2 regions of the Streptomyces sp. NPDC020884 genome follow, and region 1 is predicted to be linked to the other one. Evidence: riboswitches for the same ligand, from Rfam matches in the RefSeq annotation. Region 1 holds a riboswitch; the other holds the start of a gene.

Region 1 (3,717 bases):
GGCGGCCGCCGCCTGTCCGGACGCGGCACGGGCGATCCGGGTCGCCGGGCGCGAACGCAGGTAGTACGTCGTCTTCAGCCCCTGCTTCCAGGCGTACGCGTACATCGAGGAGAGCTTGCCGATCGTCGGCGTCTCCAGGAACAGGTTCAGCGACTGGCTCTGGTCGAGGAACGGCGTACGGGCCGCCGCCATGTCGATCAGGCCGCGCTGCGGGATCTCCCACGCGGTGCGGTACAGCGCCCGCACGTCCTCGGGGATCCAGGCGAAGCCCTGCACCGAGCCGCTCGCCTCGCGCAGCGCCTCGCGGGTGCGGGCGTCCCACACGCCGAGCTTCTTCAGCTCGTCCACCAGGTAGGCGTTGACCTGGAGGAACTCACCGCTGAGCGTCTCGCGCTTGAACAGGTTGGAGACCTGCGGCTCGATGCACTCGTACACCCCGGCGATCGAGGCGATCGTGGCGGTCGGCGCGATGGCCAGCAGCAGCGAGTTGCGCATGCCGGTCTGCGCGACCCGGGCGCGCAGGGCGTCCCAGCGCTCCGGCCAGTTCAGCTCGGTGTCGTAGTGGTCGGGGTGCAGCACACCGCGCGCCGCCCGGGTCTCGGACCAGGCGGGCAGCGGGCCGGAGCGCTCGGCGAGGTCGCAGGACGCCTCGTACGCGGCCAGCATGATCCGCTCGGAGATCTTCGTGGAGAGCGCGCGGGCCTGCGGCGAGTCGAACGGCAGGCGCAGCTGGAAGAAGACGTCCTGGAGGCCCATCGCGCCCAGGCCCACCGGCCGCCAGCGGGAGTTGGAGCGCCCGGCCTGCTCGGTCGGGTAGAAGTTGATGTCGACGACCCGGTCCAGGAAGGTCACGGCGGTCCGCACGGTGGCGTCCAGGCGCTCCCAGTCGATCGAGCCGTCGGCCACGAACGCGCCGAGGTTGACCGAACCCAGGTTGCAGACGGCCGTCTCGCCGTCGTCGGTGACCTCGAGGATCTCCGTGCACAGGTTCGAGGAGTGAACGACCCGGCCCGGCTCGGCCGTCTGGTTGGCGGTCCGGTTGGAGGCGTCCTTGAACGTCATCCAGCCCTGGCCGGTCTGCGCGAGGGTCCGCATCATCCGGCCGTACAGCTCACGCGCCGGAATCGTCCTGCGGGCCAGGCCCTTGGCCTCGGCCGCGCGGTAGGCCGCGTCGAACGCGTCGCCCCACAGGTCGACCAGCTCGGGCACCTCGGCGGGGGAGAAGAGCGACCACTCGGTGTCCGCGTCGACCCGGCGCATGAACTCGTCCGGGATCCAGTGCGCCAGGTTCAGGTTGTGCGTACGCCGCTGGTCCTCACCGGTGTTGTCGCGGAGCTCCAGGAACTCCTCGATGTCCGCGTGCCAGGTCTCCAGGTAGACCGCCGCCGCGCCCTTGCGGCGGCCGCCCTGGTTCACCGCCGCGACGGAGGCGTCCAGCGTCTTGAGGAACGGCACGATGCCGTTGGAGTGCCCGTTGGTGCCCCGGATCAGCGAACCCCGGGCACGGATGCGGGAGTACGACAGACCGATGCCGCCCGCGTGCTTGGAGAGCCGCGCCACCTGGTGGTAGCGGTCGTAGATCGAGTCCAGCTCGTCCTTCGGTGAGTCCAGCAGGTAGCAGGAGGACATCTGCGGGTGCCGGGTGCCGGAGTTGAAGAGCGTGGGGGAGGAGGGGAGGTAGTCCAGCCGGCTCATCAGCCCGTACAGCGCGGCGACCTCGTCCAGCGCCCGCACCGAGTCGTCCTCGGCGAGGCCGGCGGCCACGCGCAGCATGAAGTGCTGCGGGGTCTCGATGACCTGGCGGGTGATCGGGTGGCGCAGCAGGTAGCGGCTGTGCAGCGTACGCAGACCGAAGTAGCCGAAGCGGTCGTCGGCGCCGTCCGCCAGCGCCCGCTCGACGAGCTCGTCCAGCGCCTTGGCGTGCGACTCCACGAACGCGGCGGTGCGGTCGGCGATCAGGCCCTCGCGGTGCCCGACGGCGACCGAGGCGGCGAAGGACGTCGCGCCCTGCCCCGCGGCCTCGTCCGCGATCGTGCGGGTCAACAGCCGGGCGGCGAGCCGGGAGTACGCCGGGTCCTCGGAGATCAGCCCGGCGGCGGCCTCGGTGGCCAGCGAGCGCAGCTCGGCCTCGTCGGAACGGGCGTTGCGCCCGCGCAGCGCGGCGGCGGCGACCCGTCCGGGGTCGGTGTCGGGAAGATCGACGGTGAGGTCGGTCAGGGTCCGCAGCAAAGCGGTCCCGGGTCCGTCGTTCGTGCCTGCTCCGGACGTGGTGGAGGCAGCGGATTCGGTGGCTGAAACCGGATCGGCGGGCGCGATGGTCACTGGGCTTTCCCTCGCTCGGCAGGGGCCGGCAGAAGGCGGGGGAGCCGGGCAGCGCGAAACCCGGGGCAGGGCAGCACAACTGACGGCGTCCACCGGCCTGTCCGCGAGGCCCGGACGTCTGGCGTCCGGTTCGGTCGAGCCGGACGCGCTGTCGACAGGTCTTCGGACTTGTAGGTGCGCAAAAGCGCACCGATCACACCGTTGCGGGACAGTTCCGGATTCGCACCGGATTCCCCTGCGGCGACAGCGAGGTCGAGCATACATGTGGGGGCCGCCAGATGATGCGGCCCCCACATGTTGTGTCGCGACGATTCACTACGCCCCTCGAAGGACCGCCCCCAGCTCCAGCCGGAAGGTCATGAGACGCAGGCCCGGCACCGGTTCCCAGTCCCGTTCGGGGGTCCGCAGAAAGCCGAGCCGACGGTAGATCCTATGGGCTCCGAGCATGGCCGGCTGCGTCGACAGCACCAGCGCCCGCACCCCGTGGGCGGACCGGGCGCGCTCGACGCACGCCCGCACGAGGGCCTCTCCGACGCCCCGCCCGCGCCCCTCGCGGGCCACGGCCAGCATCCGGAATTCGGCCTCGTCCGGACCGGCGATGTCGCGCCACGGGGTGCCCGGTGCGGCATACGTCACACCGCCGAGCACCGCCCCGTGCGCGTCGAGCGCGACGAGGACCTCGGCCTCGGCCGCGCGCTGTCCGACCGCCCGCAGCTTGAGCAGATACGGGTCCTGCGGGCCGTCCAGCAGATTCTCGCCGAGATACGCCTCGGCGATGATCTCGCCGAGGACGGCGTACTCGCCGGGCTCCGCCACCCTGATCGTCAGATCCATCAGCCACTCGCTCCCACGTCGTTGTTGGGGGCTCCGTCGCCCACCGGCGGCAGGTCGCCGCGCTCGACCGGCTGCCGCCCGGAGGCCTCCCCGGCCGGTGGCAGCACCTGGTCCAGCTCGTGGTCGTCGGCGCGGTGGGCGAGCAGCGAGGCCGACCGCAGCGTCGCCCGGTCCACGTCCCGGAGCGTGCCGCTCACCGTGACCACGAGTCCTGCCTGCTCCCGGGCGTACGCGTGGCCCGACGCCGTGGCGCGGTACCACTGTCCGCCCTGCCGCTCGCAGGTCACCACGGGCTCCTGGCCGCCGGCGGGCGCGGGATGCTCCGTACAGTCGGCCACGGCGTGCGGGCGGCGCTCCACCGACAGTTGGATCCGCCCGCCCTCGGGCGTGGTGTAGACGCTGCCGAACCCGTCGTCGCCGATCACCCCGACCGACTGGCGCGCCAGCGTGTAGCCCGCGGCCTCGGTCACCCACACATGCTCCACGACGGTCTGCAGGGCCCCCGCCCGCGCCTCCAACTCCGCCCGGTCGGGGGCCGGAGCGGCGGAGGTGCTCCGGCCC
Region 2 (3,717 bases), on a different contig from region 1:
CCGGTCCAACTGCGCGGCCAGGCCCGCTACGACCACCTCGTCGAGCTGTGCCGGGACCTCGGAGTGACGACTCCGGAAGACCCCTTCCCGCTCTGGCCGGGCCCCGAAGGACCGGTGGCGATCGCGCCGCTCTTCCTCCTGTACGACTACACCTTCCGCGCCCCGGGAACGCACACGAAGGAGGAGTCGCTCGCCGTCGCGCACAAGTCCGGCATCGTCTGCAACGACGAGTACCTCCTCCATCCGGACCCCTATCCGACCCGGGACGACTGGTGCCGTGACCGGGTCGCCACGACCGTACGCCGGCTCGAGGAGCACGACCCCGAGATACCCCTCGTCCTCGTCGGGCACTGGCCGCTCGTCCGGGAGCCCACGTCGGTGATGTGGTACCCGGAGTTCGCGCAGTGGTGCGGCACCGAACTGACCGCCGACTGGCACCGCCGCTTCAACGTCACCGCCGTCGTCTACGGCCACCTCCACATCCCCCGTACGACCTGGTACGACGGGGTGCGCTTCGAGGAGGTCTCCATCGGCTACCCCAGGGAATGGCGCGAGAGGGGACACCCGCGCGGCCTGCTGCGGCAGATCCTTCCCTACGAGGGCGCACCCGCCCCACCGGCCGGGACCGGCGCCGAACCGTCCGCACGGCGGCGTACCCCCGGAGGCTCCTCGTGATCGAGCGGCTGCTGCCCGCCGACGTCTCCTGCGCGGCCACCCGCGCCGAGAGCGTCCCGGACGCACCCCTCTTCCCCGAGGAGGAGGCACTGATCGCCAAGAGCGTGGCCAAACGAAGAAACGACTTCGCGACGGCCCGCGCCTGCGCCCGGCGCGCGATGGCCGGACTCGGACTGCCGCCCGTGGCCGTGCTCCACGGCTATCGGGGCAGGCCGCTGTGGCCCGAGGGAATCGTCGGCAGTCTCACCCACTGCGACGGGTACCGGGCGGCGGCGCTGGCCCGTGCGACGGACGTGCTGTCGCTCGGCATCGACGCGGAACCGCACGCCCCGCTCCCCACCGGCGTACGGGAGTTGGTGACGCTGCCCGCCGAGCGCGAGCGGATCGGCCCGGCTCTTCCTGAAGGCGCGGACGAAATCCACTGGGACCGTGTCCTGTTCAGTGCCAAGGAGAGCGTCTTCAAGGCCTGGTATCCGGTGACCGGCCTCGAACTCGACTTCACCCAGGCGGAGCTGACCTTCCAGCGGACGCATGCGCCCGCTGTTCCTGCTCCCCTCTCTCCTCCTCCCTCTTCTCCTTCTCCTTCGGCGGCGGCTGCTGCTGCTGCGGGAGAGGGAACCGGGTCCGTGGATCGCACCGCCGCGGGCACCTTCACCGCCCGTCTGCTGCTCACGGACCCGGCCCTGCCGACGACGCTTCACGGGAGTTGGCGGATCGAGGACGGCATCGTCGCCACCGCCGTGCTGGTCCGGCCCGACTGGCGGGCGAGCGGCACGTCCTGATGTTCAGCCGGCCGGGGGAGCGGTCAGCGGGCGGCCCAGCCCCACGTTCCACCGGCCAGCCCGCCCGCTGAGTTCGGTCAGCGTCAGCGGGGCGACGTCCAGCCGCCAGAACGCCTCCGCGGGCAGCCGCAGTCCGTGGACGACCGCCGCCCGGACGACGGCGACCTCGGCCACGGCCAGGGAGCTCGCACCGGGTGCGTCCGGTCCGCCCAGGGAGTCCAGCCATCCGCCGACCCTCCCGACCAGGTCCCGCAGCGACTCGCCGCCGTGCGGAGCCGCCGAGGGGTCGCCGAGCCAGGCGGCCACCTGCTCGGGTTCGGCGGCGGCCACGTCGTCGAGACGGCGGCCCGCCCAGCGCGCCAGGTCCCAGCCGGCCAGGGCCGGTTCGGCCCGTGCCGCCAGGCCGAGTGCCTCGCTGGTCTCGCGGCACCGCACGGAGGGGCCGCAGAGTACGAGGTCGCGTCTCGGCACCGCGTCGGCCGCCGCCCGCGCGCGCTCCCGGCCGGACCGGTCCAAAGGAGCGTCGCCGTCGAAACGGGCCTCCCGCAGGCCCGCGTTCATCGCCGGTGAGATCAACATCACCCGTGCTGTCATGTCCCTGCCTTAACTCGCTCACCATGGGCCCCACAGCCCTTTCGTCCCAAGGGATCCGTGCTCTGCGGCTCCGCAGATTGGACCATGGCGGCGGCTGAGTACAGGCGGTATGGTCACGTCGACCATGACGAAGGTGTGACGGAAGCCCGGTGAGAATCCGGCACGGTCGCGCCACTGTGAACCCGCACCTGTGCGGGGAAGTCAGACCCGGCACCTTCGTCCGAGGCACCACAACAGGGACGCGTGTTCCCACAGGAGGTCCGCCGTGGCACAGTCCGCCGCTCCCGCAACGGAAGCGTCTGCGATCACCCCGATCTCGGCGAAGGCCCTAGCCCCTTGGGCGGTCTTCTTCGGCATTCTCATGCTCGTCCTGCTGTACTTCGTCGGCGCCGAACAGGGCGCCACCGCGCTCATCTCGGGCGAAGGCGTCCACGAGTGGGTCCACGACGGCCGTCACCTGCTCGGTTTCCCCTGCCACTGAGGTTCCCGAGGCGCCCGAGGCGCCTCAGGGGCCAGGCAATCAGCGGACACGGGAAGCAAGAGAAATCAGGGAACCATCGTGAACTCCATATCTGTCAGAGCTCTGCTCGTGCGCGGCATGCTCGCGGGCCTGATCGCGGGAGCGCTCGCGCTCGCCGTCGCCTATTTCCTCGGTGAGTCCCAGGTGGACGCGGCCATCGCCCTCGAAGAGGCCCACAGCCACGACCACGGCGGCGGTGAGGAGCTGGTCAGCCGCACCATGCAGGCCACCGGCGGACTCGCCACCGGCGTTTTGGTCTTCGGCGTCGCCGTGGGCGGGATCGCCGCCCTGGTGTTCTGCTACGCGCTGGGCCGCATCGGCGACTTCGGCCCCCGGGCCACGGCCGCGCTGATCGCGGGCGCCGCCCTGCTCACGGTCTACGTCGTGCCGTTCCTGAAGTACCCGGCCAACCCGCCTGCCGTCGGCAATCCCGACACCATCGGCAAGCGCACCACTCTGTTCTTCCTCATGGTCGCCCTCAGCGTGCTGCTCGCCGTCGCCGCCGTCATCATCGGCAGGCGGCTCGCACCACGGCTGGGCAACTGGAACGCGACCATCGCGGCCGCCGCCGGCTTCGTCCTGCTGATCGGCCTCGCCTACGCCTTCCTGCCGTCCTTCGACGAGGTGGGCAAGGACTTCCCGGCCGGCCTGCTGTGGGAGTTCCGGCTCTCGACGCTGGCGGTCCAGGCGACGCTGTGGAGCGCCTTCGGCCTGATCTTCGGCTACCTCACCGAACGGCATCTGACGCCTGCCGCCCGTGCCGGGACGCCCCGTGCCGCGAGTGCGGTGAACTGAGCCGGTCCCGAAGGCCCGCGCCCGCGCCCACGCACCATCTGCACAGACGCACAGACGCACAGACGCACAGACGCACAGACGCACAGACACAGATGACTGAACCCCGCCGGGACGCATCCGGCGGGGTTCAGGCGTCTCTGCGTCTGTGCAGGTGAGGGGATGACGAAAGTCGGGTAGCAGTGCTCACTAGCATCGCTACGTTTTGGGGTAGCGATGCTAACCACATCATGTTAGCGTTGTTGATGTCGGGTTTCACGGAGTCGCCGCGACCCCCTGTCGCCAGGAGTGCATGTCATGACCGAACAGTCCGCATCGACATCGACCGAGCAGTCCCCCCGCACCGGTGACACC

Evidence for each region. Region 1 has a riboswitch for cobalamin ahead of ACH4UK_RS09600 (ribonucleoside-diphosphate reductase subunit alpha). Riboswitches for the same ligand answer to the same signal wherever they lie in the genome.
Region 2: it holds a riboswitch for cobalamin, as region 1 does, so the genes downstream of both, ACH4UK_RS35925 (CbtB-domain containing protein) here and ACH4UK_RS09600 (ribonucleoside-diphosphate reductase subunit alpha) in region 1, are expected to answer to the same signal.

The regions. Positions count from the first base shown of each region.
Region 1 covers NZ_JBIRRY010000002.1:642,345-646,061, reverse strand. The annotation lists gene ACH4UK_RS09600 (ribonucleoside-diphosphate reductase subunit alpha) at 1-2,322, opposite strand, end outside; cobalamin riboswitch at 2,458-2,594, opposite strand; gene ACH4UK_RS09595 (GNAT family N-acetyltransferase) at 2,638-3,156, opposite strand; gene ACH4UK_RS09590 (hypothetical protein) at 3,156-3,717, opposite strand, start outside.
Region 2 covers NZ_JBIRRY010000016.1:20,325-24,041, reverse strand. The annotation lists gene ACH4UK_RS35940 (metallophosphoesterase family protein) at 1-675, shown strand, start outside; gene ACH4UK_RS35935 (4'-phosphopantetheinyl transferase) at 672-1,457, shown strand; gene ACH4UK_RS35930 (histidine phosphatase family protein) at 1,461-2,051, opposite strand; adenosylcobalamin (AdoCbl) riboswitch at 2,178-2,272, shown strand; gene ACH4UK_RS35925 (CbtB-domain containing protein) at 2,317-2,532, shown strand; gene ACH4UK_RS35920 (CbtA family protein) at 2,611-3,366, shown strand; gene ACH4UK_RS35915 (SDR family oxidoreductase) at 3,661-3,717, shown strand, end outside.